Regions from separate parts of the Comamonas fluminis genome, predicted to be linked through region 2. Evidence: predicted binding sites of a transcription regulator. Region 2 holds the regulator's gene; the other holds the start of a gene.

Region 1 (14,660 bases), 110 kb from region 2:
CCTTCTGGCGGTTTTGTCTGCGCATATTGCTTGGCAATCTGCAGAAAATACTCACGGGCGCGGGGTGTCAGCTGTTCGGAGTTGGGCAGGAATTGCGCAGAATCCCCTTGCGCATCGCGCAGCGTCATGGAAAAGGCCTGAGCTGCTTCATCTTTTTGCGATTGGGCTGACACCGCAACAGGCGTGAACTCCATATCCAGCTGATATTGCTTGGCGATTTTGGAGAGTTCGCAGCGCTTTTGGTCAATATTCGCGCCAATCAGCCCGCCCACCAGTGCACCAGCTGCTGCGCCTGCAATGGCGGGGCCAATTTTGGCATCCAGTACCTTGGCCAGAACAAGGCCGCCCACCGCGCCCACTGCTATCCCGATATTGCGTGCGTTATTGGCGCAGGGGTCATCGCTGGCAAAAGTGTCCGTCAGTGTTTTCTGAATACCACTGCTGCCACCGCCTGTGGTGGTGGCGCATCCTGCCAATGAAAGAGCCATTGCCAAACATGTCAATCGATGGAAGGTCTGAGGTTTCCCTGTCATTTTTTCTTTGGATATGGGTTAAGAGCGATACGTCAGTCGTGCGCTTGAATCAACGAGATTCATCGCAGATGGAATGGGGCGGGGAATGGAATGGAGATGGCTGGGTAAATCAGCGGAGAAATTTATGGCAGCGATAAGTCGTCGTGAAAATGAGGATTTATGGCCGCAATAAGTCAAAGCCAATATCAATCAGGAAAATATCTGATAGTAACAAAAGTTTACATAAATTCAAAATGAATTTTTGAATATTTAAATAGTGTGCGCTCGCTCATTGAATAAGTGGATGGCTGAAATCAATTTGAAATGAGTGTGGAATCTCCCGCCTCTCTATGACGTCGGGCCTTTGAGGGCTGCAGGTAAATGCCTTTCGCACCCTCTGAAATGGGATGACTTCGGTTTTTATGGAGCCTGGGTGTTTTTGTCAGGACTGGCGAGTCTTGCGCCAGTTATTGACGGCATCGATAACTTCCAGCGCCAGAAGTCGCTCCGGGGGCGGCCCATATTGCTCAAGCAGGGGGGTGACCATGGCCCGCAGCTCTTGCGCATGGCAGTCTCCTGCGAACAACAAACGCCTCAGGGCAAGATGTCCCGCCACGATTTCGGGTGGTTCACTCCAGTGATGTCTTGCATCATCGGTAAGCGTCGAGACCTGGGAGAGACTGACCGAGGGAGTGGCCAGATAGGGCAGAAAGATTCGCGCATGCAACTGACCGCTTTGAATGAGGCCTGCATAGAAATGATCAATGGCAACTGCGTGCGTGGACGGCAGTTGCGCGAATGCTGTTTTTAACCGTTGCTTGCCGTGCGGCGTGACGATGTAGGCAGCGGCTGCGACAGCGTAGTTCTGATGGGCATCGATAATGTTGACGGTGGGGACGCGTCTTCTTTCTGTCGTACTTTTTTCCAGGGCTGCCTTGCCATAAGGCATATAGGCTTGCGCGGCATCCTGCAGAAGCTGCATGCTATTCAGATAGGCTAGGTGTCAGGTCCCGGATGATTGGCTGCTTACAACCAAGCGCCCGTTGCTCCATAGCAGACAAGTGCTGCAGGCTGTTGTGGCAACATGGCAATCGTCTTTCAAGGAGCCGCTATGTTGATTGCTCTACACAAGAACGCAACGACCACGCCTGCTACACGACGTGCATTGCAGCAAGCCAGTGGCACGGACCGGGAGTTGGCCCAGCAATACGGCATTGGCCTGGACACGGTGCGCAAGTGGCGTCATCGCACTACGGTGCACGATGCCAGTCATACGCCGCACCGATTGCAGACCACGCTCAATGCGGCACAGGAAGAATTGGTGGTCTATCTGCGCACCCAACTGCTGCTGCCGCTCGATGATTTGCTGGCAGTGGTGCGGGAGTTTATTGAGCCTGCCATGAGCCGTTCTGCGCTGGATCGCTTGCTGCGCAGACGAGGCCACTCCAGATTGCCCATACAGCCCAAGCCTGAGGGCGAGCACAAACCCTTCAAGGCGTATGAGCCTGGCTATGTACATGTAGATGTGAAGTACCTGCCCCAGATGCACGATGAGGACAAGCGCCGCTATGTTTTTGTTGCCATCGATCGAGCTACACGCTGGGTGTTCATTGATATCAAGCAGCACAAGACGGCAGCATCCGCCAAAGCCTTCTTGGCTGCCGTACGCAAAGCTGCAGCGTTCAAGATCCACACCATCCTCACCGACAACGGCAAAGAGTTCACAGACCGATTGTTTGGAAGCCGCACACGTCAGCCCTCAGGCGAGCACGAATTCGACCAGTTATGCCAAGCATTGGGGATAGAGCATCGGCTGACCAAGCCAAAGACGCCGCAAACCAACGGCATGGTTGAGCGCTTCAATGGCCGCCTGAGCCAGGTGCTGCGCTCGCATCACTTCAACAGCGCAGAGGATTTGGAGAAGACACTGCACAGGTTTGTCTGGCTGTACAACCACCACTTGCCACAAAAGGCACTGGGGCATGAAGCCCCAGTCCAAGCACTCAAAAAATGGAAGATGAAAGCACCTGATTTATTCGTCAAGAACGTGCGTAATCATCCGGGACCTGACAGCTAGGCAATCCAGAAAAATGATGTCAACTTCTGGCTGGCTGTTCACAAAATGAGTCAGAACATCGGCTGTCAGGATGGCGGGCAGGCTGGGGCTGAAATCGACATCGTCTTCCAGCACAAGCAGCAGGCTTTCGGGATTGCTTTGCTCAATGAGCATGCGGTGTGAGAGGAAGCAGCCCTGAATACTGGCGATTTCGCGGTTGGTTTCAGGAGCCTGCTTGCGTCCATCAATGGCATCAAACCGCTGAATCCAGGTATCAAGCTGCAGATTCTGGATTTGTTGCTCCATATGCGCGCGGCGCTCAAGACTTCTATCCAGATTGATGTAGTAGCCTTCAAGAATCATGGCGGAACCCAATAGATTGGTGGAGTGTCGGCATTATCTGAAAGTGTTGGGGTTTTCATTCGCGGGAATTCACGGCTTTGCTGCATGTTTCAATGCTGCACTGGTGTTTCTATCTGCAACAATCAGGTGTTGTTGAGCAGAAGGTAAAGAGCACTTTGATGAGCGAGAACGAGGGAGCGTCGGGCAGCACGAATGACATGCATTTTTTGCGTGCTGTCACGGATATGGCCGAGCGCCTGCCGGTGGTGACGGGCGATGCCATCTATACCGATAAAGGCATCAAGCTCGTGGACAAGGGCGCGCGGGTGGATCAGCGTCTGTACGACAGGCTGGTCAGCCACAAGCTGCGTGACCCGATTGATGAAAGTCTGGTGGCAGACAATCTGGTCGATGCCCCGGCACTGCTGGCGCTGGCCAGAAGCCAGTGCGAGGGCATGGATCTGCTGCGCAGGCTGGTGGCTGACCTGGGCGATGTTGAACGTCTGCTGGCCCCGCTGCAGGGGCTGCTGCTGCCGCGCTCCATTGCGTTCAAGCTGACGGTGATGCGCGAGCAGCGCAGCGAGCTGTTTGAGCACAGCGTGCAAATGGCGCTGGTATCCATCTTTCTGGCGCTGAAAAACGGCTGGAACGAGCGCGAATGCGTGTCTCTGGCCACGGCTGCGCTGCTGCACGATGTGGGCATGCTCTATATGGACCCAGCCTGGACGGACCCGGACCACCGTTTATCCACCACGCAGCGCAAGCATCTGGTTGCGCACTCCGTCACAGCCATGCTGGTGGTGCGCGATGCCAAGGTTTATTCGCAGGCCGTGGAAATGGCGGTGCTGGAGCACCATGAGCGCATGGATGGCAGCGGCTATCCGCGTGGCGTGCAGGGCGCGGTGATCTCGCCCATGGGGCAGGTGCTGCTGCTGGCCGAAGTGGTGTCGGCCTTTTTCGAGAAGTTCAGCGACATGCCGGGCCAGCGACTTTCGTTGATGCTGCGCATGAACCACAAAAGCTATCCCGCTGATCTGGTGCACCATATTCTGCCGCTGCTGTATGACGAGATGCTGCCCGGCCTGCCGCTGGCGCCCATGCAGGCCGAAGTGGCGCACAGCACCGCCGCGCTGGAAGCTGCGCTGACCATGTGGTCCCAGCTGCGCGCAAACTTTCCCGCAGGCTGGAGCCAGCTGCCCGAGGCATCCAGCGCGAATTTTGTGGAGCAAAGCCTGCAATTGCTACAAAAGCAGCTGGCGGAATCTGGCTCTCACCCCAGTCAGCAGCTGCATGTGCTCAGCTACCTCAAGGACGACGCGCAGGGCATGGGCGAGTTGACGCTGGTCAACCGCGAAGCGCTATGGAAACTGCAGTCCATCATCAACGACTGCCTGCGCCGCTGGCCGCTGAGCACGGCCAAAGGTACGCCGCTGGAGGGCGCTGTAGCCCAGTGGTGCGACGCCTGTGCGCGCATCGCGCCTGCGGCGCCCAAGGACTGAGGTCGGCGCAGTCAGGTGCTGGCGCTTGATGGACCATGCAAATAGACCGCCAGCTTGCCCAGGGGCAGCGTGCCTGACTTCAGCCAGCCCTTGGGTGGATAGACGTAAGCGCCTTGCCAGCCCACGGGCGCGCCGCCGCTCTCCAGCACCTGCAGCCACCAGACATGCATGGGCAGCAGCAGCCCGGCATGGGCGTAATAGCTGAAGATCACATCCATCAAGACCTCCAGGGGGGCGGCCAGCGCAGGAGTCAGGCCCCGCTGCGGGCCGATGTGGTGCAGCAAAGGCATGGCCACATCGGCGTTGAACTGCTCGCACTGGCGTTGATACAGCGGCTTGCGAAACTGTGGGTGGCGGGCCTTGCCTGGCAGCGTCAAATGGCTCATGTCTTCCAGAATCTCGGTCCAGGCATAAAAGCCCAGGCAGCGCTCGTCATTGAGAAACTCGAAATCCTGCTGCGTGGCCAATAGCTGGGCCAGTTGCGGATCCGTCACGACTTGCTCATGCAGCGTAGGCGGGTGTTGGCCGCTGAGAAACACCTCGCTGCGAATCAGCGTCGCCATGCGATTGATCAAGGCCTGTGTGTCCTGCTCCAGATGCGAAGTGCGCTTCTTCATGAGGGCAAGATTAGCAGATTGAATGCTTTCAATTTTGTAGCGGATAGCGCTTTGCAGTGAAGCGCTACAAGGCTTTTTGATGCCTGATACCCGGTCCGGGTCAGGCTGAATGCGGCTGCGTTTGTTTTCTCGATGCTGTATATTTGTACAGTATTTTGGAAATGCCATCACCGTGCAGCCACATCGCATCACTCGCAGCACCAACTGCGACACCACCCACAGGGCCGACCCATCGGCTTTGCTCGGTGCTGCGCGTCTGCATGCGTTACAAGCGCTGCAGCTGGACGGCGTGTGGCGAGGCAGCGACTGGCATGGGGTGCAGATGCAGAAAGTCTGGCCCAGCGGCCATGTGGCGCTGGATGCCGAGTTGCCCGGCGGTGGCTGGCCGGGCAATGCGCTGGTGCAGATTCAGCAGCCGCAGCACACCCATGCGGAATGGCCGCTGCTGCTGCCCGCGCTGGCGCGCCAGGCCGGGCTGCAGCCGGGAAAGCTGGTGCTGATAGCCCCGCCGTATCTGCCATTTACTCCGGCGCTGCAGGCTGTGGGCATTGCGGCCCAGCGCCTGTGCTGCGTGCCGCAGTTGCCGGGGCAGTCACCTCAGGATCTGGCCTGGGCCTGCGAGCAAGCCCTGCATTGCCGCGATGTACTGGCTGTGCTGGCCTGGTTGCCAGACTTGCCTATGGCGGCCCTGCGGCGTTTGCAGCTGGCCGCCGCATCACAGGGGCGGCCGCTGTGGCTGTGGCAGGGCCTGCAGCAGGAGCAGCACAACTCGCCCGCAGCCCTGCGTTTGCGCCTGCAAAGAACGCCGCAGGATGCAGCCAGCCTGCAGGTTCAGATACTCAAGCGCCGTGGGCCAGCCCTGGATAAGCCATTGCAGCTATCACTTTCGCAGTGGGCCTGGGCGCCAGTACTGCAGGCTCAGGCCAGCCGCCATGCGCGCCAGAGCGAGGAGGCCGCCTTGCTCATGCAGGGGCGGGCCATATCGTCTGCGAGCACATCAGCAGCCACGTCGGCAATCGTGGCACAGAGCATGGCGGGCTGAAGATGCAAGGGCGCGAGCACTGGCTGGCCTGGCCTCTGGAGCGGCTGAATCAGGGGGCGGCCTTGTCATCCCGCCATGACAGCCTTTACTGGTGGGCGCTGGAGTTTTCTCCACGCGTGGCCGTGCTGGAAGAGGCTTTGCTCATTGAAACTAGCATGGTGCAGCGCCTCTGGGGTGGGCTGCAGCCCATGCTGGAGCGGCTGGATGAGGCTTTGAACATGGCCTGCATGGCCTGCACGGCAGCACCACCTGTGCGCGCACAGGCGAATACCGCATGGCTGGCGCTGGCGCGGCTCAGGCTGCTGCAACACAGCCGGGCACAGGGCGTGCCAGAGCCTGAGGCCATGCCTGCGGATGCGCTGCCGCTGTGGACGCTGACCGCGTTGCAGCCCCACAGTGCCATGCTGATGCGACTGGGCTGCCAGACTTGGGGGCAGGTGCGCGCCTTGCCGCGTGCCGGGCTTTCGCGGCGCATCGGGGCCAGGGCTTTGCGGGCGCTGGATGAGGCTTACGGCCTGCAGCCCCAGACCCTGAACTGGCTGCAACTGCCCGAGCAGTTCGTGCTGCGCCACGATCTGGGCTATCCCGCCCACAACGCCGATGTGGTGCTGCATGCGGCCCAGCCCCTGCTGCGTGCGCTGCAATTTTGGCTGCAGGCCCGCCACCACGCGGTGCTGGCGCTGGAGCTGCGCTGGCACCATGACCTGCGGCGAATCGATGGGCAGGCGCTGCCCGCCTGGGAAAGCCTGCTCATACGCACGGCCCAGCCCACGCAGGGCATGGCGCATTTGCAGCGCTTGCTGCGTGAGCATCTGCATCAAAGGCGCTGGCGGGCACCGGTGGACATGCTGGAGCTGAAGGCGCCAGACACTCAGGCCTGGGCTGCGGCCTCGCTCAGCTGTCTGCCAGATCTGGCCGCACAGCAAAGCGACAGCCGCAGCCTGGCATGGCATGAATGGGTAGAGTGCCTGAGCGCCCGCTGGGGCGAGAGTGCTGTGCAGCAGCCCGAGGCTTGCGCAGATCACCGGCCTGAAGCCATGCAGCGCTGGCGCAACGTGGCTGCCGGTGCAGCAGATCAGGCGCCGACCGCAGCCGCCAGCCCCGCGCCCCGCAAAAAGCCGGCGGCCCGCAGCGAATGTGCAGACCCCTGGCAGGCGCTGTGGCCGCCCTGGCTGCTGCCCCAGCCGCTGGCGCTGACAGTGCAAAACAACCGCCCCCACTGGCACGGGCCGCTGCAGCTGCGTGCCGGGCCTTACCGGCTGGAGTCTGGCTGGTGGGAAGGCGGGCAGACCCAGGCGGGCCTGGCGGTGCGCGATTATTTTGTGGCCTTCAATGAAGTGGTCGGCCATGTCTGGATTTACCGCGAGCGTGCGCAGACCCGTGCCTGGCTGGTGGCTGAAGCACATTCGCCCTGCTGGTTTGCGCAAGGTGTCTATGGCTGAGGTTGATGTGCAAGAGATCACTCAGACCCGGCTGGCCGCGCCGCCGCCAGCGGCCACGCCTGCCGTGCCCGTGGCCAGTGGGGCGGGCAAGGGGCCACTGGCTTATGCGGAGCTGCATTGTCTGTCGAGCTTCAGCTTTCTGCGCGGGGCCTCGTCACCGGCAGAGCTGGTGCACCGTGCCAAAAGTCTGGGCTATGCCGCGCTGGCGCTGACGGATGAATGCTCGGTGGCCGGTGCCGTGCGCGCCTATGAAGCCGCGCGGGACTGCGGGCTGCACCTGATTTACGGCAGTGAATTTGTCTGGGGGCCGCTCAAAGTCGTGGCGCTGGCCCGCGATTTGCAGGGCTGGGGCAACCTTTGCGAATTCATCACCGCGGCCCGCAGCCGTGCAGAAAAAGGCGCTTATGTGGTCGATGAAGCCAGCCCCTGGCAACTGCTGCAGCGGGGCTGCGAATGCCTGCTGCTGCCCCAGCGCAGTGAACTGGATGCTTCTGATTTGGTAGCTATCAACGCTTGTATATCAAAGGCTTCAGGCTGTTTTGATGCTAATTCTCTATGGCTGGGCGTGGAACTGCACCTCGCGCCCGACGATAGCCTGTGGCTGCAGACCTTGCAGCAAGTGGGTGCCGATTTGGCCCTGCCGCTGCTGGCTTGCGGCGATGTGCATATGCATGCCCGCTCGCGCAAGCCGCTGCAGGATGTGGTGACCGCCATCCGCCTGGGCCGCACCGTGGCCGAATGCGGTTTTGCGCTGCAGCCCAATGCTGAGCGGCATCTGCGCTCGCGCCTGCGGCTGGCGGCGCTCTATCCCCAAGCCATGCTGGATGCCACGCTGCGCCTGGCCCGGCGCTGCCAGTTCAGCCTGAGCGAAATTCGCTATCACTACCCGCAGGAAAGCGTGCAGCCCGGCATGACGGCCACGCAGACGCTGGCCTGGCTGACCTGGGAGGGCGCGGCGGGCCGCTATCCCCAGGGCATTCCTGAAGATGTGGCCAGGCAGCTTAGGAAAGAACTGGCGCTGATTGCCGAGCAGCAGTACGAGATGTACTTTCTGACCGTGCACGACATCGTGCGCTATGCGCGCAGCGTTGGCATTCTCTGCCAGGGCCGTGGCTCGGCGGCCAACTCTGCGGTGTGCTACTGCTTGGGCATTACGGCCGTGAACCCCGACGGCAACCATCTGCTGTTTGAGCGCTTTATCAGCAAAGAGCGCAGCGAGCCGCCCGATATCGATGTGGACTTCGAGCACGCGCGGCGCGAAGAGGTCATTCAGTACATCTACAGCAAATACGGGCGCGAGCGGGCTGCCATCACGGCGGTGGTGAGCTGCTGGCGCAGCCGCGGTGCGCTGCGCGATGTGGGCAAGGCGCTGGGCCTGCCTGCCGATTTGATCGACGCACTGGCCAAGGGGCAGTACTGGTTCAGCGAGCACGCCAAGGCGCAGGCTGAAAAAGCAGAGCATTCAGCGCAGGCTGGCGCTGCGTTTGGGGCAGAAACTGCGGATGAGGAAGGCCCTGAGGCATTGCCCGAAGACTGGGTAGAACGCAAATTCAAGGAAGCCCAGGTGCTGGCCGGGGAGATGGGCAGCGCCATCAGCGCCCACCTGTTGCGGCTGTGGGTAGAGCTGGCCTGGCAGCTCAAGGACAGCCCGCGCCACCTCAGCCAGCATGTGGGGGGCTTTGTGCTGACCGAGGGCAAGCTCACGCGGCTGGTGCCGGTAGAGCCTGCCAGCATGGAAAACCGCTCTGTCATTCAGTGGGACAAGGATGATCTGGACATCGTGGGCCTGCTCAAGGTCGATGTGCTGGCGCTGGGCATGCTCACCATGCTGCGCAAGGCCCTGGACGAGCGCACCCGCTGGCGCGGCGAGGGCATGGAGCTCTACCAGATTCCGCAGGAAGACCCGGCCACCTACGCCATGATCTGCAAGGCTGACACCGTGGGCACGTTCCAGATCGAAAGCCGTGCCCAGATGAGCATGTTGCCGCGCCTGCAGCCGCGCACGTTTTATGACCTGGTGGTGGAAGTCGCCATCGTGCGGCCCGGGCCGATTCAGGGCGGCATGGTCCACCCCTATCTGCTGGCGCGAGAGCGGCAAAGGCGCGGCCTGCCGCTCAAGCTGGAAAACGCCGAGCTGAAAAACGCGCTGGCGCGCACGCTGGGTGTGCCGATTTTTCAGGAGCAAGTCATGCAAATTGCCATGGATGCGGCCAAATTCTCGGCCGGCATGGCCGATGAGCTGCGCCGATCCATGGCGGCCTGGAAGCGCAAGGGCGGCGTGCACAAATTTGAGCGCCCGCTGGTGGACACCATGATTGCGCGCGGCTACAGCAGTGAATTTGCCAACGCCATCTTTCAGCAGATGCTGGGTTTTGGCGAATACGGCTTTCCTGAAAGCCACGCCACCAGCTTTGCGCTGCTGGCCTATGCCAGCGCCTGGCTCAAGCGGCACGAGCCCGCGATTTTTCTGCAGGCCTTGCTCAACGCCCAGCCTATGGGCTTTTACACGCCTTCGCAACTGGTGCAGGATGCGCGCCGCCACGGGGTGCGCGTGCTGCCTGTCGATGTGTGCCACAGCCACTGGCAATGCACGCTGGAGGCGCCCTTGCAGCCCCTGCGCGGTGTGGCCCATCCCCAGCCTGCGGTGCGACTGGGGCTGAACTGCGTGGCGCATCTGGGCAAGGCCGCTGCGCTACGCATTCAGGAGCAGGCAGCGCAATCCCCCTGGAGGGATGTGGCCGATTTGGCCATCAGGGCGCAGCTGGACAAGCAGACAATGGAAGCGCTGGCCGCTGCCGATGCGCTGCGCAGCCTGGCCGGGCACCGGCGCCAGCAGATGTGGGATGCGGCGGCGCAAACCAGCCTGCCGCCCATCTTTGCCCAGAGCGCGATTCATGAGCCCCGGCTGGTGCTGCCCGAGGCGAAAGAGGGCGAAGAGATCATGTTTGACTACGCCGCCACGGGCCTGAGCCTGCGCCGCCACCCGCTGGCCCTGCTGCGCGACAAGCTGGCGCGCCATGGCTTGAAGACGGCGGCAGAACTGCGCCAGATGCTGCCGGGCCAGAAGGTGCGCGCCTGCGGCATCGTCACCGTGCGCCAGCGCCCGCCCACGGCCAATGGCACGCTGTTCATCACGCTGGAAGATGAAACCGGCACCATCAACCTGGTGGTGTGGAGCCAGACCTTTGCGCGCTGGCAGCCCGCGCTGCTGCAGTCACGCCTGCTGGCCGTAGAAGGCGTGTGGCAGCGCAGCACCGCCCCGCAGCTGAAGGAAGGGGAGGAATCCTCATCAAATCAGCCTTCAGCCCAAGAGTATCAAGCGCCAGCAGCTCATCATTTGGTAGTGATGCGGGCAAAGAACATGACGCACTGGCTGGGGCGTTTTGCCGCAGTGGGGCTGAGCAGCCGGGACTTTCATTGATGGCTGGCATGGGCGTGGCGCAGTTCCGCCTGACGATCACTCTGGCTCACTAGAAATAGCCTGTGAGGGGCCAGGTTTGAAGGGCGCAAGAGTGAATGCGCTCTGAAAAGCCAGGCTGCCTCACGGTTCTGTGCAGAAACTCCCAGTTTCTGGCCACTTCAGTCTGATGAGGTGGCTTAAGCACTCGATAATACTAATTACATTCTGTTTCGTTCTGCGATAGGCGGCGCATCACAAAGACTGCGCCGAGTGGTTTTTTGTGAATGGATGAGAGCGATGAGATTGACCAAGCTGAACATTGGTGCCCGCCTGGGCCTGGGGTTCGCCGTGGTGCTGGCTTTTGCCGTGGTTATCACGGCAATTGGCATGTGGCAGCTGCATTCCGTGGGTAACGCCACGCAGCAGATGATGGAGGAGCCCCTGAGCAAGGAGCGCCTGATCAGTGACTGGAATAGCAACGTCAGTGTGGCTGTGGCGCGCACCACGGCCATTGCCAAGAGCAGCGATGCAAGCCTTGTCCCATTCCTGGCAGCGGATGCTGCTGCCACGGCCAAGGGCACGGCAGATGTACTCAAGCAGATCGAGCCTTTGATTTCTCAGCCTGCGGAGCGCGAGATCATGGCCAAGATCATGCTGGTGCGCAAAACCTATATTGCCAGCCGCGATCAGGTCAGCCAGCTCAAGGCCGAAGGCCGGGCAGAAGAAGCCGAAGCGACCCTGGTCAATAGTTTTGTGCCAGCGGCTCAGGGCTATCTGAAGCTGCTGGGCGAGTTGCTGAGCCTGCAGCGCGCCAGTCTTGATGCCAAGGCGGCAGAGGTGGAAAGCATTGAAAGCAGTAGCAAGCACTATTTCCTGATTCTGGCGGTGCTGGCGGTGGCCATTGGCGCCATCAGCGCATGGCGCCTGACGGTGGGCATTACCGAGCCGCTCAAGCACGCAGTCGGTGTGGCCCGCCGTGTGGCCGATGGCGATCTGAGTACCAATATTCGCGTGACTGGCAGTGACGAAACAGCCCAGCTGATGCAGGCGTTGCACGATATGAACACCAGCCTCGATCGTCTGGTGGGCCAGGTGCGCCAGGGCACGGACAGCATTGCCACGGCGTCCAGCCAGATTGCCTCGGGCAATCATGACCTTTCTGCACGCACCGAAGAGCAGGCCAGCTCTTTGCAGCAGACTGCCGCCTCGATGGAGCAGCTGACTTCCACCGTCAAGCAAAACGCTGACAACGCCAGTCAGGCCAACCAGCTGGCCATGTCGGCATCTGAGGTGGCGGTCAAAGGCGGCATGGTGGTCTCGCAGGTGGTGGAGACCATGGATGCCATCAGCCAGTCTTCACGCAAGATTGCCGACATCATTGGCGTGATTGACGGTATCGCTTTTCAGACCAATATCCTGGCGCTGAATGCCGCCGTGGAAGCAGCACGTGCGGGTGAGCAGGGTCGTGGCTTTGCCGTGGTGGCCTCAGAGGTGCGCTCTCTGGCTGGGCGCAGCGCAGAGGCGGCCAAGGAGATCAAGCAGCTGATTCAGGCCTCGGTCACCAAGGTGGAAGAGGGCAGCGCGCAGGTCAGCCAGGCGGGCCAGACCATGGATGAAATCGTCTCCAGCGTGCAGCGCGTGACGGACATCATGGGCGAGATTACCTCCGCCAGCCATGAGCAGACCAGCGGTATCGAGCAGATCAACCGCGCAGTGGCGGAAATGGATCTTGTCACTCAGCAAAATGCCGCACTGGTGGAAGAGTCAACGGCTGCCGCTCAATCCATGCAGCAGCAGACCAGCGACTTGTCGCAAATGGTCAGCGTGTTCAGGCTCAAGCGCGGCTGAGGGTGCGGGGGTCTCAGAGCATGGGCATGCTCTGAGACTTGTATCGCGCAGCAGTCGTCGCAATCCGGTTTGGGCGAATGGCTGACCTGACCGACAGGCTGAGGCTGCGCGACAGCCGCAACGGCTATTTTTTTGCGTGAACGGCTGCCAGCAACTGCTTGCAGTTCACATCGTCATCGGCGGCGGGCACGGTCAGTGGCACCAGGGCCAGCGCAACCGGTGCAAAAACTGCAGCAGCTACCGCAGCACCGGCGCGGGCTGCCAGCGGCCCGGGTTCCAGGCCCACATCGGGCTTGGCAAAGCTACCGCGCACATACAGCGGGGTGCGCAGCGAGAAGAATTTCCACTTCAGCGACTCTGGGACGATGCGCAAATTCATGCTCTCCTGCGCCAGGCTGATCTGACCCGTGGCTTCCACAATGGCTTCCGTGGTTGCGAGCTTGGCAATACGGGGTTTTGCCAGACCGTTTTGCACATTGAAGTCGGCCACTGCGCAGCGCAACTGCACTTCCTTGTCGTTGCCAAACAGCTTGGATACCAGAATCGATCCTACGTTGAGGCCCGCCATGTCGAGCAGTTGTTTGCTGAAGGTTCCGTCTCGCACAAAGAGCTTGACGGAACCATTGCCTGTGCCCAGCCACTGGGCCAGAGATTCACCATGGCCGTTGAGAGAGATGGCCCCATCCAACCGCCCCAGGCTTTTTTTCATCTCTTCAACCTTGGGGAACAGTGCCGAGAGTTTGAGTGCCTGAACCTGTCCTTTGATTTGCGCGGCCACGGGTTTGGCGTGACTGTCAATGCTGGCGTCCAGGCTGAGTGCGCCTTCGGCCAGACCAAATTTAAGCGGTGCCAGCACCAGTTTTCCATTGTTTAGCAGGGCATGAACGCTGAGGTTTTGCACGGGCAGAGCCTGAGGGCGAATGATGTGGGCGCTGTCGTATTGCAGGTCCATGTCCATCTTGTCCCAATGGGCGGTTTCGAACTGGATCTGCGGTAGGACTTTGCCATTGCTGGTCTTTGGGGCCGCCGTGCTGCCCGAGGGCGCTGCACCGACAAGCGGCCCCAGATCGACCAGACGCAGCTGCCTAGAGTGCATTTTTCCAGTCAGTTTGGGGCGCGGCTTGCCTGAGCTGTACTGAATGTCGCCGCTCAGATCGCTTTCGCCCACCTTGCCCTGAAATTTTTCGTAGCTCCAGATGGCCTTGCCCGGTTGCAGACTGCCAACCAGATGGCCGCTGGTTTCAAACGGTGGCGTGGCGGGCAGCAGCAGCCCTGTCAGGTCAAACAGATCGGCCATGCTCCGGCCGCGCAGCCGCACCTGAAAGTCCAGGCCATCCAGGGTTCTGGGGTTGTCCAGAAAACCTTCGGCGAAGGCTTGCAGATTGCCCGCCTTGGCAACCAGGCGCAGTGGAAAGTGCAGCTTTTCCTGGCGCAGGTCCAGCGTGGGGCCCATTAGCCCCTGTGCCTGAATCTGCGCATGGGCCTTGCCCTGGTTCATATAGCCGCTGAGGCCTATGCGTGTGCCGTAGGGCTGTGTGGCTGAAACAGGTTTGCGCAGGCTGTCCACCCGGGCGCGCAAAGCCATGTTTTTGACGCCATCGGACCAGCCCAGCGCGCCATCATCAATGCGCAGTTGGCCAATGTCGAAACTCCAGCGTGGCCCATCGTTTTGCGAGGGCGTAAACGTCCAGTTGTTGTCGCCACTTTTGCTGCGGGCCAGCACAATATCAGGGCCTTGCAGTCGCAGGCTATCCAGTTGCACATGGCGGGCCAGCAAAGGCCACAGGCGCAGGCTGGCGCTGGCCCGCGCCACGGTTGCCATGGTGCCCGGGCCGCGCTCGGGCGGGGGCAGCGAAGCCTGGGCAATGCTGTCCTCGTCTTCATCTTCAGAAGGGACGGCAG
Region 2 (14,660 bases):
CAGATGCCGCACGTTTTGATCGATCAGTGTTTGTGCAGCGCTGGGCAGGTCCGGGGCGCAGGCGTCCAGATAGGCACACAGGCAAGGCAGAGCCGGCTGGCTAGCCAGCACAGCCTCGCGCACGGCTTCTATGGGCTGGCGCCAGAGGGGGTCTCTGGAGCCGTGGGCCAGCAAGATCAAACCATGTGTGCTGGCCGCCGGGGCTTGCGTGGTGCCCATGACTACCGTCGCAAGACCAGCCAGCCAAAGGCAGACAGTGACAAGGCGGTATAGAGCAGGCCGGGCGCTGCGGCCGCCAGCCAGGGCCACCAAGACTGCAGCGTGCCGATGTAGCCGAACACGTTGTTGAGTAGGAAGAAGCTGATGCCCGCCATCACCCCGCCAAACACATAGGCCGTGATGCCGCCCGAGCGGAAGTGCAGATAGGCAAAGGGCAGGGCCAGCACCACCATCACCAGGCAGCTAAGGGGGTAGAACACCTTGCGCCAGAACTCGATTTCGTACTTTTGCGCTGCCTGGCCGTTGTCCTGCAAATGCTGGATGAACTGGAACAGCGCAATCGTGGTCATGCGGTCGGGCTTGAGCAGGGCACCGGAGACCATGGCTGCCGTCACCTTGGTGGGCCAGTTCATCGTTGCTTCGTTGATGCGGCTGAGCTTGGTGATATCGCCTTCCTGGGTAACACGGGTGGCCTGCACGTCATGCAGCGTCCACAGATCGTTGTCTTCGTCCACCTGGGCTGACTGCGCGTTGATCTGGGCCGCAATGCGTCCGTTGTGGTCAAACTCGAAAATGCGCACGCCCACAAAGTCGCCAGGCGTCTTGATTGCGCCGACGTTGATGGCAATGGAGTGGTCGCCCTGCTTTTCCTTGAGCCAGGCGCCAGTAGCGCCGCTGGAGATCTGGCCCTTGGTGACAACGCGCATTTTCTGGGTGAGGCGGTCGGCTGCCGGCGCAATATAGTCGCCCACCACAACCGTCAGCACCACAAAGCTCAGTCCAAGCAGCAGCAGGGTGCGCAGTGCCAGCCAGGGGCCCATGCCACTGGTGCGCATGATGGTGAATTCCGAGCTTTGCGCGAATTTGGCCATCACGAAGATGGCACCAATCAACACGGCAATGGGCATCAGCTCATACAGATGTCCGGGAATGGCCAGCGCCACAAACATCAGGGCATGCGTGGCGGTATAGCCTGCATTGCCACTGCCAACCCAGCGCATTTCGTCCACCAGGTCGAAGAAGAAGAACAGGGCCAGGAATGCAAGCGACACATAGATGACGGCCTGAATGACCTCGCGATAGATCAGGTTGCGTAGAACTTTCATCGCGCAGCCTCCTGGGCCTGAGCCGGGCGGCGCAGCAAATCGCGTGGTGACCAGCGGAAGTGGCGTGCGGCAAGGACCGCGATGCTGGCCAGCAGAATGCCGCCATGCAGCAGGCCCAGAATGCCCCACATGCTGATCTTGTTCGCGCTGACCCAGCTTTCACCCAGCGTCATGAGGTTGTAGTACACGATGAAGGCAAACAGGGCAATCATCAGGCTGGAGCTGTTGCCAGCACGCGGGTTCACGCTGGAGATGGCCAGCCCCAGAATGACAAAGTTCAGTGCGGCAAAGGGCAGGCCCAGGCGCCACGCCAGTACGGAGCGGGCAATCGGCTCATCGCGGCCAATCAGCTCTTTGGTGGGCATGCTGCGTGCCGCCATTTCCTGCATGGAGACAGGGTTGTCGTTGTCGATCTGCACGCCGTATTCCTTGAATTCGGTAACGCGCACAGATCCATCATCGCTGCGGGTTTCCATGCGCTGGCCATCTTGCAGGATCACCATGCGCTGCCCGTTGATGACTTGCAGATGAGCGCCCTTGGCCGATGTCACAGACTCTTTGCCCGGGTCACGAGAGACAACAAACACATTGCTGGCCACCATGTCCGAGGGGGAATCCTTGTCCACAAAGAACACCCGTGTGCCGCCAGCAGACTCCTGAAACTCGCCAGGGGCAATGCGATCGAGGTCGCTGCGCTGCTGAAACTGGGTTTTGATCTGCTCAATTTGCTGATACGACCAGGGCAGGACGCCCAGTGCCAGCACAGCGGTGATCAAAATGATGGGCCATGCAAAGCGCAGCAAGGGCTTGAGCAAGCTGGCCAGACCCTGGCCTGCGGCAAACCAGATGACCATCTCGCTGTCGCGATACATGCGGGACAGCGAGCCCACAATGGCCACAAACAGACTCAGGCCCAGAATGGTGGGAAGTTGACCAAGCACGGTGAAGCCCATGACCAGCATCACGTCAGAAGGGCTGACACTGCCCTTGTAAGCCTGACCCAGTGTGCGAATCAGCATCATGGTCATCACCACAGTGATCAAGACCACAGCCGTCGCGCCAAAGCTGCGGGCCAGCTCTTTGCGTATGGATGAATCGAATAACATTGGCTAAAAGGAAAACACCGATTATGAACTTTGAACTGAAGGCTTTGACCGCAGCTGCTGCAGCGCGTGAAAAATGTGATCTGCTGTTGGTGCTGGTTTCCGAACAGACTGCGCTGGGCAGTGATGCGATTGGCACCATCGTCAGCCATGCGGTCAAGCAGGGGGATTTTGCCCTGTCTTGCGGCAAGCAACTGGCTTTGTACCAAGTGCCCGCTGTTGCGGCTCGCCGTGTACTGCTGCTGGGCGTGGGCGCGGGCTCTGCGAGGGATGTGCGCAATGCGCTGCAGGGCTGTGCTGCGGCCCTCAAGGCGGAAGGCCTTGAAAAGGCCGCCCTGCATTTTGCCTTTGAGGCGGATGCAAAGGCAGTGGCCTGCGCGGTTCAGACGCTGGGTGATGCGACTTATGCCTATACCCATACCAAATCTCAGGCCAAGCCCCTCAGCCTCAAGAAGGTGACACTGGGCGTGCCCTCCAAGACGGCGGCGGTTGCTGCGGCATTCGAGATCGGCGTGGCCCAGCAGGAAGGCGTGGCCATGGCTCGTGAGTGGGCCAACCGTCCTGCCAACCATGCGACCCCCACCATGCTGGCCAATGCGGCCAAGGGCATTGCCAAAGCCGCTCGCATGAGCTGCAAGATTCACGGCCCTGCCGAAGTGGCCAAGCTGGGCATGGGCGCGTTCATGGCGGTGGCTCAGGGCTCGCGTGAGCCGCTGCGTTTCATCGAACTGCACTACAACGGTGGCGCCAAGGGCGATGCGCCGATTGTGCTGGTGGGCAAGGGCATTACTTTCGACACGGGCGGCATTTCGCTCAAGCCTGCTGCCGAGATGGACGAGATGAAGTTCGACATGGGCGGCGCAGCCAGTGTGCTGGGTGTGTTCCAGTCGCTGGCCAAGCTGCAGCCCGCAATCAATGTCGTTGGCCTGATCCCTGCATGCGAAAACATGCCCGATGGCGCAGCCGTCAAGCCCGGCGATGTGGTCACCAGCATGAGCGGTCAGACCATTGAAATTCTGAATACCGATGCCGAAGGCCGTCTGGTGCTGTGCGATGCGCTGCACTATGCCGCACGTTTCAAGCCAGCAGCGCTGGTCGATATGGCAACCTTGACCGGTGCCTGCGTAATTGCGCTTGGCGGCCTGCGCAGCGGCCTGTTCTCTGCCAATGATGAACTGGCGTCTGCCCTGCAGACGGCCGGTGATGCGGCGATGGACCCCTGCTGGCGCATGCCTCTGGATGATGAATATGCCGATGGCCTCAAGAGCAATTTTGCCGATATGGGCAATGTGGCCGGACGTGCTGCTGGCGCTGTGACAGCAGCCAAGTTCCTGCAGAAGTTTGTGGGCGATATTCCGTGGGCACACCTGGATATTGCCGGTACCGCATGGAAGAGTGGAGCTGCCAAGGGCGCAACGGGCCGACCCGTTGGCCTGCTGCTGCAGTTCCTTTTGAGCAAGGCGGCTTCTGCCAAGCCGGTGAAGACAGCCAAGGTCGCCAAGGCTGCACCCGCGCCTCGCTCGGCATCTACGCGCAAGCGCGCTGCCTCCACCGCGTCCAAGGCTGGAGCCTGATGAAAACGGCGGGCATGATTCCCTCAAGCCTCATGCCTGCCGGAGTGTGATGTGACTGAAATCGCTTTTCATTTCAATGCGCCCGACAAGCTGGCCTATGTTTGCCGCTTTGCGCGCAAGGCTTTGCGCCACGGTGCAAAGCTGATAGTTCTGGGAGAGCCGCCGCAACTGGCGCGCCTGTCCACCCAGCTCTGGGGGGTATCACCTGTGGATTTTCTGGCCCACGCCTCGCAGTCTGACGGGGCGGAGCTGCTGCAGGTCTCTCCGATTGTGCTGGCCCAGCATCTGCAGGATTTGCCGCACCATGATGTGCTGGTCAACCTGACCTCTCTGGTGCCTGCGGGTTTTGAACAGTTCGCACGGGTGGTGGAGATTGTTTCCTCCACCGACGAAATGGACCGCCATGAAGCTCGTGCTCGCTGGCGTGACTATGCAGCACGTGGTTTTGACATTGTTCGGCACGACTTGAACCTCAAAGGCTAAGCCATGAACCAATCACCCAAGGTTCCGCCTCGTTTTGTGCCTACGTTGACAGAGGTTGTGCCAATTGAGCCAGTGGATGAGCCTGCGGAAGTCGCCAAGCCCTCAGCCGGTCTGGATCAGGCGCTGGCCCAGGTAGAGCGCTCATTTGGCCTGCAGACTGAGATCGAGCACGCCGCGCCTGCCGAACCCGCAGTGACGCCTTCTGCTGCTGCCACTGTGCCAGTCGTTACTGCGCCAGCCGTCGCTGCGGCAGCCGTCGCTGCGCCGCTGGTGTCTTTTCACTCTCCCTGGCTGGCTGACGGGCTGTATGCGCGCGGCAAGCCTGCATCCATCCCGCATGAGCTGCCACCTCTGCCTGCATCGCTTCCGCCGCAGCAGCCTTTTGCCGATGCCTCTGCTCAGCTTGATGCACCACAAGGCCTGCATGTGGAGCAGGCGGCAGAGCTTCAAGAAATAGCGGCGCCACAGGAAAGCTCGCCCGTTGAGCATGCCCAGCAGAGCGAGCTTGCCGCGGAGCTTGAGCAGGCTGCTGCGGAGGCCGTTTCTGGCCTTGATGCTGGCAGTGATGGCGATGCAAAGAGTGCTGCTTTAGCGGATGACTCCGCGCATCTTTCGGGGCAGCAGGGGCAGGTAGCAGCACAGCCTTTGCCCATTGACGAAGAGCAGCTCACGCGCCAGTTGATGGCGCATGTGGATCAGTTGCTGGAGCAGCGAATCAAGGAGGCGGTGGAGGCTGCAGTGCAGGAGCAGACTCAACTGCTGGTCAGCCGCCTGCGCGAAGGCGTGGAAGCTGCGGTGCGGGCCTCAGTGCACCAGGCGGTTGAGGCTGCAGCACTGACATCGACGAGCAGCAACAAGGCTTGACGGGCTCTGGCAAGCCCTAGCAACCACTCAAGCTACTCTTGAAAGTTCTTCAGCGCCCCATGCGCACGGGGCCGCTGAAGACCTCTGGATTCAGAATGTGGGTGGGCTCGCCATTGACAAAGTTCACCACATTTTCGAAGGCAGCCCGGAAGTACATCTCGTAGCTGTCCTGCTCCACATAGCCAATATGAGGGGTGCAGATGCAGTTTTCCAGGCGCAGCAAGGCATGGCCTTGCAGAATGGGCTCGCTCTCGAACACGTCGATGGCTGCCAGCCCGGGGCGACCGCGATTGAGTGCGCATAGCAAAGCCTCAGGCTCCACCAGCTCTGCACGAGAGGTATTTACAAACAGCGCCGTGGGCTTCATGCGTGCAAGATCTTGCGCTGTGACTGCATTGCGGGTGGCATCGTTCAGGCGCAGATGTACGGAAAGCACATCGCACTGCTCGAAAAAGGCTTCCTTGGACACAGCGGTCAGATAGCCGTCACTTTCAGCCTTTTGGCGGGAAGTGGCGCTGCCCCACACGCAAACCTGCATGCCGAAAGCGCGCCCGTAACTGGCAACCAGCTGACCGATGCGGCCATAGCCCCAGATGCCCAGCATGCGGCCACGCAGCACATTGCCCAGCCCAAAGTTGGCCGGCATGGAGGCTGCCTTGAGGCCCGATTGCTGCCATGCCCCATGCTTGAGGTTGGAGATGTATTGAGGCAGGCGACGCATGGCCGCCATGACCAGTGCCCAGGTCAGCTCGGCAGGTGCCACCGGGGAGCCCACGCCTTCGGCGATTGCGACGCCGCGCTCCGTGCAGGCTTGAACGTCAATATGGGCGCCAGCCTTGCCCGTCTGTGCGATGAGCTTGAGGCGAGGCAGCTTTTCCAGCAACTGGCGTGAAATCTGGGTGCGTTCACGTGTCAGGACAATCACATCCGCATCACGCAAACGAACAGAGAGTTGGCCCACGCCTTTGACGGTGTTGGTGTACACCTTGGCGTTGAAAGGGTCGAGCAGCTTGGCGCAGTCGAGCTTGCGAACAGCGTCCTGGTAATCGTCCAAGATAACAATATTCACCACCGGAGTCCTTTAGTAAGTGGCTGAATTCATGGGTGAAAAATCCAGGGTGGTCAATCGACCGTGCATTTGCCTGCCCGGATTTGCGCCAGAACCAACGCCACTCAGCAGTCACGAAATGGCTTGCACAGAGGTCGCAGGGCTCAGCATTTTTCAATGCGCGCAGCTGCCCACTGCCTGTTGCAGTTCCATGTCATGCTGTCAAAGCGTTGCCAGCGTTTGCCTCTATTGTCGTTCATGGGAGGGTGTGCAGAATTTTGTGTAAACGGACAATCCACCGCCGGCGCAAGCCGGCCTATCCGTAAGCACAATGAGCACCAAGAAACACGACGTACCCGAAGAACTGCTGTCTGGCCTGCTGGCCAACTACAAGAAACCCGAAGACCTCATCGGCGAGAACGGCCTGCTCAAACAGTTGACCAAGCTGCTGGTGGAGCGAGCCCTGGACGCCGAACTGACCGAGCATCTGGGCCACGAACGCAACGAAGCGGTAGCCAACACCACTGGCAACACCCGCAATGGCAAGAGCAAGAAGACCCTCAAGGGCGATTTCGGCGAGTTGCCCATCGAGGTGCCACGTGACCGCCATGGCAGCTTCGAGCCCCAACTCATCCCCAAGCACCAGACCCGCTGGGCCGGCTTCGACGACAAAATCATCTCGCTGTACGCCCGCGGCATGACGGTGCGCGAGATACAGGCCCACCTAGAGGAGATGTACGGCACCGAGGTCTCGCCCAGCCTGATTTCCTCGGTGACCGACGCCGTGGCCGATGAGGTCAAGACCTGGCAAGCCCGCCCGCTCGATGCAATCTACCCCATCGTCTATCTGGACTGCATCCATGTGAAGGTGCGCGAGGGCGCTGTGCGGGTCAAGGCGGTGTACCTGGCCATCGGCATCACCATGACGGGCGAGAAGGAGGTGCTGGGCCTGTGGCTGGCGCAGACCGAGGGGGCCAAATTCTGGCTGCAGGTCGTGACCGAGCTGCGCAACCGGGGCGTGCATGACATCTTCATCGCCTGCGTCGATGGCCTCAAGGGCTTCCCTGAAGCCATTGAGGCCGTGTTTCCCAGGACAGTGGTTCAGTTGTGCATCGTGCACATGGTGCGCCACAGCCTGAACTACGTCTCGTGGAAGCGTCGCAAAGAAGTGGCCGCAGACCTGAGACGCATCTACACGGCCGCCACCGCCGAGGAGGCCGAGCTGATGCTCGGTGAATTCGAGCAGCGCTGGGATGCCGAGTACCTGCCCATCGGCCAGTCCTGGCGCAGGAACTGGAGCCGCTTGACCCCGTTCTTTGACTACCCGCCGGAAATCCGCAAGGTCATCTACACCACCAATGCCATCGAGTCGGTGAACATGGGCCTGAGGAAGCTGACCAAGAACCGGGGCTCGTTCCCCAGCGACGAGGCGCTGACCAAGCTGTTCTACCTGGCCCTGCGCAACATCAGCCAGAAGTGGACCATGCCCATCCGGGATTGGAAGGCTGCGCTGACCCGCTTTACCATTCAGTTCGGAGACCGCATTTCCATCAATTGAAGTCCGAACCGTTTACACAAAAATTCGGACACGCCCGTTCATGGCTGCGCTGCTTTCGTATTGCGGGTCGCTCAGCTTGCGAAAAGGTGCTGCCTGCAGCTTGTTATTGGCTTGCCGTTTTGACGGCTTTGGCTCAGGCAGGTGACTATTTCACTGATGAAAAAGCCTCTGGGTGCTGGTCACCAGAGGCTTTGTATTCATCGTCCCTGAGAGTCAGGTGCGTATTTCGATGGCACCGAAGCTTTGGGGCATCAGGCGCTGGCGGCCAGTCGATGCACCAGAACGGGAATGCTGCTATGGGTCAGAACCTTCTGGGTTTCGCTGCCCAGCAAAATGCCGCTCAGGCCTTTGCGGCCATGTGAAGCCATGCAGATCAGGTCGCAGTGGCTATCCTGCGCCTGCTTGATGATGGTTTCGCTGATGGACGTGCTGGTGCTGCGAACACCGTTGAGCGAAACGCCTTCGATTTTTGCCAGCTCCTGGGCAAATTGCAGCACTGTATCGGCTTCGGCCTGTGCGCTTTTCTCAAACTCGCTGGCGTCATAGGCAATCATGGCGCGCGAGCCGTAGATCAGGGCGCGAAAATCGGGCATGACGAACAGGGCCGTCACCTGAGCGCCTTGCTCCTTTGCGAGCTGTATGCCAGCGCGCAATGCTGCTTCAGAGAGCTGGGAGCCGTCGGTGGGGATCAGTATGTGCTTGAACATTTCAGCCTCCTCGCGCATCGTTGCGCTTTGCTTGCAAGAGTGGAATTCCTTGAACAGATATTCCCACTGCGCAAAGGCGAGGGCAACGCCCGGGTGAGGTGAACTTCACTGTGTTTGATGCGCATCAAACCCGGGGTGGCGACGATATTTGTCAGGCTTGCAGCGCACGCTCGTTGCGGGCCATGCGCTCAAGCGCAGCGCATACATCGGCCATGCGGCCAGAGATCAAAAGGCACTCGGGTTGCTTGCGTGGCTCGCGCTGAACGATTTTGAGTGTGCGTACTACCTGTTCTTCCTTGTCTGCCTCCTGCGTCAAAGGCAGGCATAACTGTGCTTCATCGACAGCCGCTTTACGCGCTGGCTGCTGGCGGCTACTGCTGCGGGTTCGGCTTTTGCGCATGGTAAAGACATTGGGGTAGCGGAATGGATGGGTGGCACTGTCAGCTGCAGGGCTCTGAAAGGCGAGGGGTGGGGTGTCTGGCTTGGTGTCTGGTGCTGGATACAGGTACGGCAGGTTTGGCAGATTGGCGGCGGCGCACACCTGAAAGATCTTGAGTTTCAGCTGGGTCAGCGACAGCAATGGTTTGGCGAATTCCATGAGCAACTCCTTGAAAGCCTTGAGGCCTGGATCGGGCAGGATTGCGGATTTCGGGCAAAGCTCCGCCCAGGGCGAAGCAATCTGGCTTCGCGCCTACCACCTGGGCTGGAGGGGACTGTGAGGCGTTGCAGTCCCGTAGGCTGCAGCGCCTGTTCTTACATGAACATGGTGTTGCGAATCAGACCCACTGCGAGGCCTTCAATGGCAAAGGGTTCGTCAGGGCTGACGTGAATCACCTTGTAGTCGGGGTTCTCGGGCAGCAGTTCTACGCCCTGCGGTGTGCGCTTGAAGCGCTTGACGGTGACGTCATCGCCCAGGCGGGCTACGACGATCTGGCCGTTGCGGGCTTCGTGGGCCGATTGCACAGCCAGCAGGTCGCCATCCATGATGCCCGCGTCGCGCATGGACATGCCACGCACCTTGAGCAGGTAGTCGGGCTTGGCGGCAAACAGGCTGGGTTCGACGGAATAGCTCTGGTCGATATGTTCCTGAGCCAGAATCGGGGAGCCCGCAGCAACACGGCCCACCAGAGGCAGCACCAGTTGCGACAGGGCAGTCAGGGGCAGGGCAAAGCTGGTGCCACGGGCTGCGTTGATGTTGCGCACGGTATCGGCGCGCAGACGAATGCCGCGCGAGGTGCCGCTGACCAGGTCAATCACGCCTTTGCGGGCCAAGGCCTGCAGGTGTTCCTCGGCCGCGTTGGCAGACTTGAAACCAAAGGTGCTGGCGATCTCGGCCCGTGTTGGAGGTGCGCCTGTGCGCGCAATGGTGGACTGGATCAGGTCCAGAATCTGCTGCTGGCGGGGGGTGAGCTTGGGGTGGTCTAGCATGTCTGGCTTCCGGTCAGCTAATTTGATCTGTTGGTTTATACAGTACCTGTATTTTTAACCAGTTTTATGTGGAGAGCAAGTGCCAAGTCCAAAGATTGTGATTTTGGGAACCGGTGGAACGATTGCGGGGCAGGCGGATGCCAGCACGCAAGGCGTGGGCTACAGGGCGGGGCAGATCACCGTAGAGGGGCTGATTGGCGCTGTGCCTGATTTGCCACAGATTGCCGCTGGCCGCACCGGCGCGGTTCTGCAGGCGCAGCAACTGGCGCAGATTGATAGCAAGGATATGGACTGGAGTGTGTGGCGCAGCTTGCTGCAGGCGGTATCCGAAGGGCTGGCGGATGCATCGGTGCAGGCGCTGCTGATTACGCATGGAACAGACACGCTGGAGGAAACTGCGTGGCTGCTGCATGCCGTGCTGCAGCCGCACAAGCCTGTGGTGTTGACCTGCGCCATGCGCCCCGCTACCTCGTTGCAGGCCGATGGGCCGCAGAATCTGCGCGATGCAGTGGCCGTTGCTGCTGCCGGGCGTGCTGGCGTGTGGGTGGTGGCGGCAGGAGAGGTGCATGCGGCAAGCGAGGTGCTCAAGGTTCACCCGTATCGTCTGAATGCTTTGCGCTCTTATGAGGGCGGGCCTTGCGCTTGTGTGGAAGAGGGGCTGGTGCGCTGGTTGGTCAGTGAGCCGGTGATGCAGCAGGCATGGACGCCCGAGCAGCTACAGGCTTTGCTGGCGCGCCACGATTTGCCCTGGGTAGAGGTTTTGCAGTCTGGCGCGCTGCAGGGCAGGCGGGCTGTGCATGCACTGCTTGCGGCGGGTGTGCAGGGGCTGGTGATTGAAGCCACGGGCAATGCCACGGTGCATCTGGATTTGCAGAGGGCGCTGAATGCTGCGCGTAGTCAGGGCGTCAAAGTCTGGCGCAGCACCCGCTGTCTGGAAGGCCGGCCCGTGGGGCAGGGCGTGGTTGCCGAGAATGCCGATGACGCGATTGCTGCCCGACTGGCGGTGGCCGTGGATGCGCAGGAGCTGGATTGCGTGCTGCTGCCGCCCAGCAAAGCCCGTGTGGCCATGATGCTGGAGCTGGCCAGGAACTCCTGAAACCATAGCTGGAAGTGCTTGATGTATAAGCGTGAAGCAACAAAAAAGCACCCGAGGGGGTGCTTTTTTGTTGAGGGCGAAAGCCGAGCTTACTTGGCCAGAGCAGCCAGAGCGCGTTCGGTGATTTCTTCCACGGAGCCCATGCCGCTGATGGCGCGGTATTGGGGGGCGCTGGCAGCGTCCTTGGCAGCCCAGTTCTGGTAGTAATCGACCAGAGGGCGGGTCTGGCTGCTGTACACATCCAGACGCTTCTTGACGGTTTCTTCCTTGTCGTCTTCGCGCTGCACCAGGTCTTCACCGGTCACGTCGTCCTTGCCTTCCACCTTGGGGGCGTTGAACTTGATGTGATAGGTGCGGCCCGATGCGGGGTGGCTGCGGCGGCCGCTCATGCGTTCGATGATGGCTTCGAAAGGCACGTCGATTTCCAGCACGTAGTCCAGCTTCACGCCGGCTGCCTTCATGGCATCAGCCTGAGGAATGGTGCGGGGGAAACCGTCAAACAGGAAACCATTGGCGCAATCGGCCTGGGCAATGCGCTCCTTGACCAGATTGATGATCAGATCGTCGCTGACCAGCTGGCCAGCGTCCATCACGGCCTTGGCTTGCAGACCCAGAGGGGTGCCAGCCTTGACGGCAGCGCGCAGCATGTCGCCAGTGGAGATTTGAGGGATACCGTACTTTTGGCAGATGAAGGCGGCCTGAGTGCCTTTGCCGGCGCCGGGAGCACCCAACAAAATCAGTTTCATGGAAATCCTTGAGGAGAGTAGAAATTCTTGCGGACCAGAGCAGGCGGGTGGACGCCTGTCATCCTCGGGCCATATTTTTCGCGGGCAAGGATAGCACGCACAAGACCAACACAGGCTTACAGACCTGGGTCAAGACTGTCACAAGTGCGGCCATGACCCGCGCAGCATTTATCGCCTGCGCGACTGCTGTAGTTGTAATCCAGTCTTGCCACGCAATGCATGCGCTATTTGGACTAGATAAAAGTATAGCTGTCAGCGCTTGACTGGTATGGCGCAGGGGTCAAAAAGAGCACTGCAGCACCCCAGAAGCTTTTGCTGCCATGTATTCCGGGCATCCCTGTTAACCCGGATATCTGCCCACAGCCCCGCGTTTCAGAGGGCAGGCGGCGATGAGGCATGACAACTCATCACCAGATTGTCTGAATCCGTCAGCTTGCGGTGGGCAGGGCCCAGCCTGCCGAAAACTCTGCCAGCTGCGGCCAGCGAACGGGCTTCAGGCAGGCGCTTTCGGCAGGCGCTTTCAGCGCGCAAGCTCAGCCCGCAAACAGGGCGCGCACGCGCTCCAGGTCTTCTGGTGTATCCACACCGGCGCCCGGCGCATCGGGTGTGATGTGCACGGCAATGCGGTGGCCATGCCACAGGGCGCGCAGTTGCTCCAGCTGTTCCATGGCCTCGGTTGGCGCGGCGGACAGGCGGGGGAAGTCGCGCAGAAAACCGGCCTTGTAGCTATAGATGCCAATATGGCGCAGCGGTGTGAAACCTGCGTGACCATTGCTGGCCGTCACGGTCTTCCACCACGCTTCATCGGCATGGTCGCGCGAGAAGGGGATGGGCGCACGGCTGAAATAGCTGGCCAGACCGCTGGCATCGCACACGACCTTGACCACATTCGGGTTGCGATAGTCGGCCAGCGTCTCGATGGGGTGGGCGGCGGTGCCCATGCTGGCTTCGGGGCGGGCCAGCAGCAGCTGGGCCACGGCGTCGATCAGTTGGGGGTCGATCAGCGGCTCGTCGCCCTGCACATTGACCACCACATCGTCGCCCGAGAGGCCTAGTTGCTCGCAGGCTTCGGCCAGGCGGTCGCTGCCGCTGGCGTGGTCCTTGCGGGTCAGGATGGCTTCAATACCGTGCTGGGCGCAGGCCGCAACAATGCTTTCATCGTCACCGGCCACCACGCAGCGCGCAGCACCAGCCAGGGCTGCACGCTGGGCGACGCGAACCACCATGGGCAGACCGCCGATATCGGCCAGCGGCTTGCCGGGCAGGCGGCTGGAGGACAGGCGGGCGGGAATCAGTACCGTATAGGACATGGGAATAGGAAACTGTTCACAGAGGGCTGGTCAGGGGAAGGCACGAAGCCGCTCAGAGGCTGTCTTCCAGCTCATCATCCGTCAGCGTGCGGGCTTCGTTTTCCAGCAGCACAGGAATGCCGTCGCGCACGGGGTAGGCCAGACGTGCGCTGTGGCTGATGAGTTCCTGGTGCTCGCGGTCGAAACGCAGCGGGCCTTTGGTGACGGGGCAGACCAGCAGTTCAAGAAGTTTGGCGTCCATGAGAAATCCTGCAATCAATAGTGGGCGCGGTCCGGAGGGTGGACTGCGAAATTTGGAAACTGGCGCTAATGATAGTCAGCCCGGAGAGGCTGGCAGACCAATGGTGTTCAAACACTGGCGAGTTTGGCGTCCAGCAAGGCCCAGAACGCGGGCGGCAGCGACAGTTGCAGCGGCACAGCCCAGGCTTCGGGGTGCGTGTGCCACAGCTTGACAGCATCTTTTTCGGTGCAAATCAAGGCTGAGCCACTGTCCAACTTACGTGAGAAGCTCTCGAAATCATAGTGATCTGGCAAAGACTGGGTGGCGCCCAGCGTCAATCCCTGCGCCCCGAGCATGGCGAAAAAAGATTCGGGTCTGGCCACCGCAGCCACGGCTTCTAGGGGCTGGCCTTGAAGGTCGCGCAGTGCGCAGCGCTGGCCCAGGCCATTGCGGGCGTGGTCTGCCAACTGGCGCTGCAGGGCAAAAGCGGGGGCCGTGCCAGCGGGCTGCGGCGGCTGGCCTGCGTACAGCGTGGCCGTTACATCGCGGGGCCAGGGTTCGCGCAGCGGGCCAGCGGGCAGCAAAAAGCCGTTGCCCACGCCTTCGTCGTTGAACACGCACAGCTCTATATCGCGGGCCATGGCCAGGTGCTGCAGCCCGTCGTCACTGACGAGAACATCCACCTGCGGATACTTCTGGCGCAGCGCGCGGGCGGCCTCCAGTCGCTGGGCCGCCACAAAGACGGGCACGCCAGTGCTGCGGGCCAGCAGGGCGGGCTCGTCCCCCACTTCGCTGGCGGGGGTGTCCGGCAGGGCTTCGCGGCAGTCGTCGGTCTTGCGGCCATAGCCGCGAGAGAGGATGCCCGGCGTCCAGCCTGCCGCCTGCAGATGGGCCACCACGGCCTGGGTGACGGGGGTTTTGCCCGCGCCGCCCGCAATCACATTGCCCACCACGATCACGGGCAGGCCTGTGCTTTGCTGGCGGCGGCGCATGCGGCGGGCGTTCCAGCCTTGCAGCGCACCATACAGGCCGGATAACGGCCACAGCAGCCATGCGCCCAGCCCCCGATGGCGCCAGACAGCACGCAGACCCGTCTGGGGGGCGGTGCGTTGGGTGCTGGGCGAGGAGGTCGATGGCATGGAAAGCGGGGTGGTGAGTGCGAGAGTACAGAGCCTCGATCATACCGTCAGCAAGCCAC

What was found. The regulator LexA, encoded in region 2, represses DNA repair genes until DNA is damaged. The targets are predictions, from matches to a motif close to ACTGTATNNNNATACAGT.
Region 1: a site for LexA is predicted at 5,161-5,178, ahead of imuA (translesion DNA synthesis-associated protein ImuA). Genes of this name have one in related genera too.

The regions. Positions count from the first base shown of each region.
Region 1 is NZ_CP066783.1:2,263,392-2,278,051, forward strand. Features, by position in the region: gene JDW18_RS10790 (OmpA family protein) at 1-488, opposite strand, end outside; gene JDW18_RS10795 (hypothetical protein) at 955-1,494, opposite strand; gene JDW18_RS10800 (IS481 family transposase) at 1,624-2,589, shown strand; gene JDW18_RS10805 (glycosyltransferase family 25 protein) at 2,545-2,931, opposite strand; gene JDW18_RS10810 (HD-GYP domain-containing protein) at 3,090-4,409, shown strand; gene JDW18_RS10815 (hypothetical protein) at 4,421-5,026, opposite strand; gene imuA (translesion DNA synthesis-associated protein ImuA) at 5,199-6,068, shown strand; gene JDW18_RS10825 (DNA polymerase Y subunit UmuC family protein) at 6,071-7,510, shown strand; gene dnaE (DNA polymerase III subunit alpha) at 7,503-10,931, shown strand; gene JDW18_RS10835 (methyl-accepting chemotaxis protein) at 11,208-12,758, shown strand; gene JDW18_RS10840 (AsmA family protein) at 12,883-14,660, opposite strand, start outside.
Region 2 is NZ_CP066783.1:2,157,790-2,172,449, forward strand. Features, by position in the region: gene JDW18_RS10300 (sirohydrochlorin chelatase) at 1-219, opposite strand, end outside; gene lptG (LPS export ABC transporter permease LptG) at 222-1,325, opposite strand; gene lptF (LPS export ABC transporter permease LptF) at 1,322-2,431, opposite strand; gene JDW18_RS10315 (leucyl aminopeptidase) at 2,455-4,002, shown strand; gene JDW18_RS10320 (DNA polymerase III subunit chi) at 4,054-4,485, shown strand; gene JDW18_RS10325 (hypothetical protein) at 4,489-5,349, shown strand; gene JDW18_RS10330 (D-2-hydroxyacid dehydrogenase family protein) at 5,399-6,418, opposite strand; gene JDW18_RS10335 (IS256 family transposase) at 6,729-7,955, shown strand; gene JDW18_RS10340 (universal stress protein) at 8,207-8,662, opposite strand; gene JDW18_RS10345 (hypothetical protein) at 8,814-9,260, opposite strand; gene lexA (transcriptional repressor LexA) at 9,416-10,090, opposite strand; gene JDW18_RS10355 (asparaginase) at 10,170-11,186, shown strand; gene adk (adenylate kinase) at 11,276-11,932, opposite strand; gene kdsB (3-deoxy-manno-octulosonate cytidylyltransferase) at 12,466-13,242, opposite strand; gene JDW18_RS10370 (Trm112 family protein) at 13,295-13,483, opposite strand; gene lpxK (tetraacyldisaccharide 4'-kinase) at 13,591-14,601, opposite strand.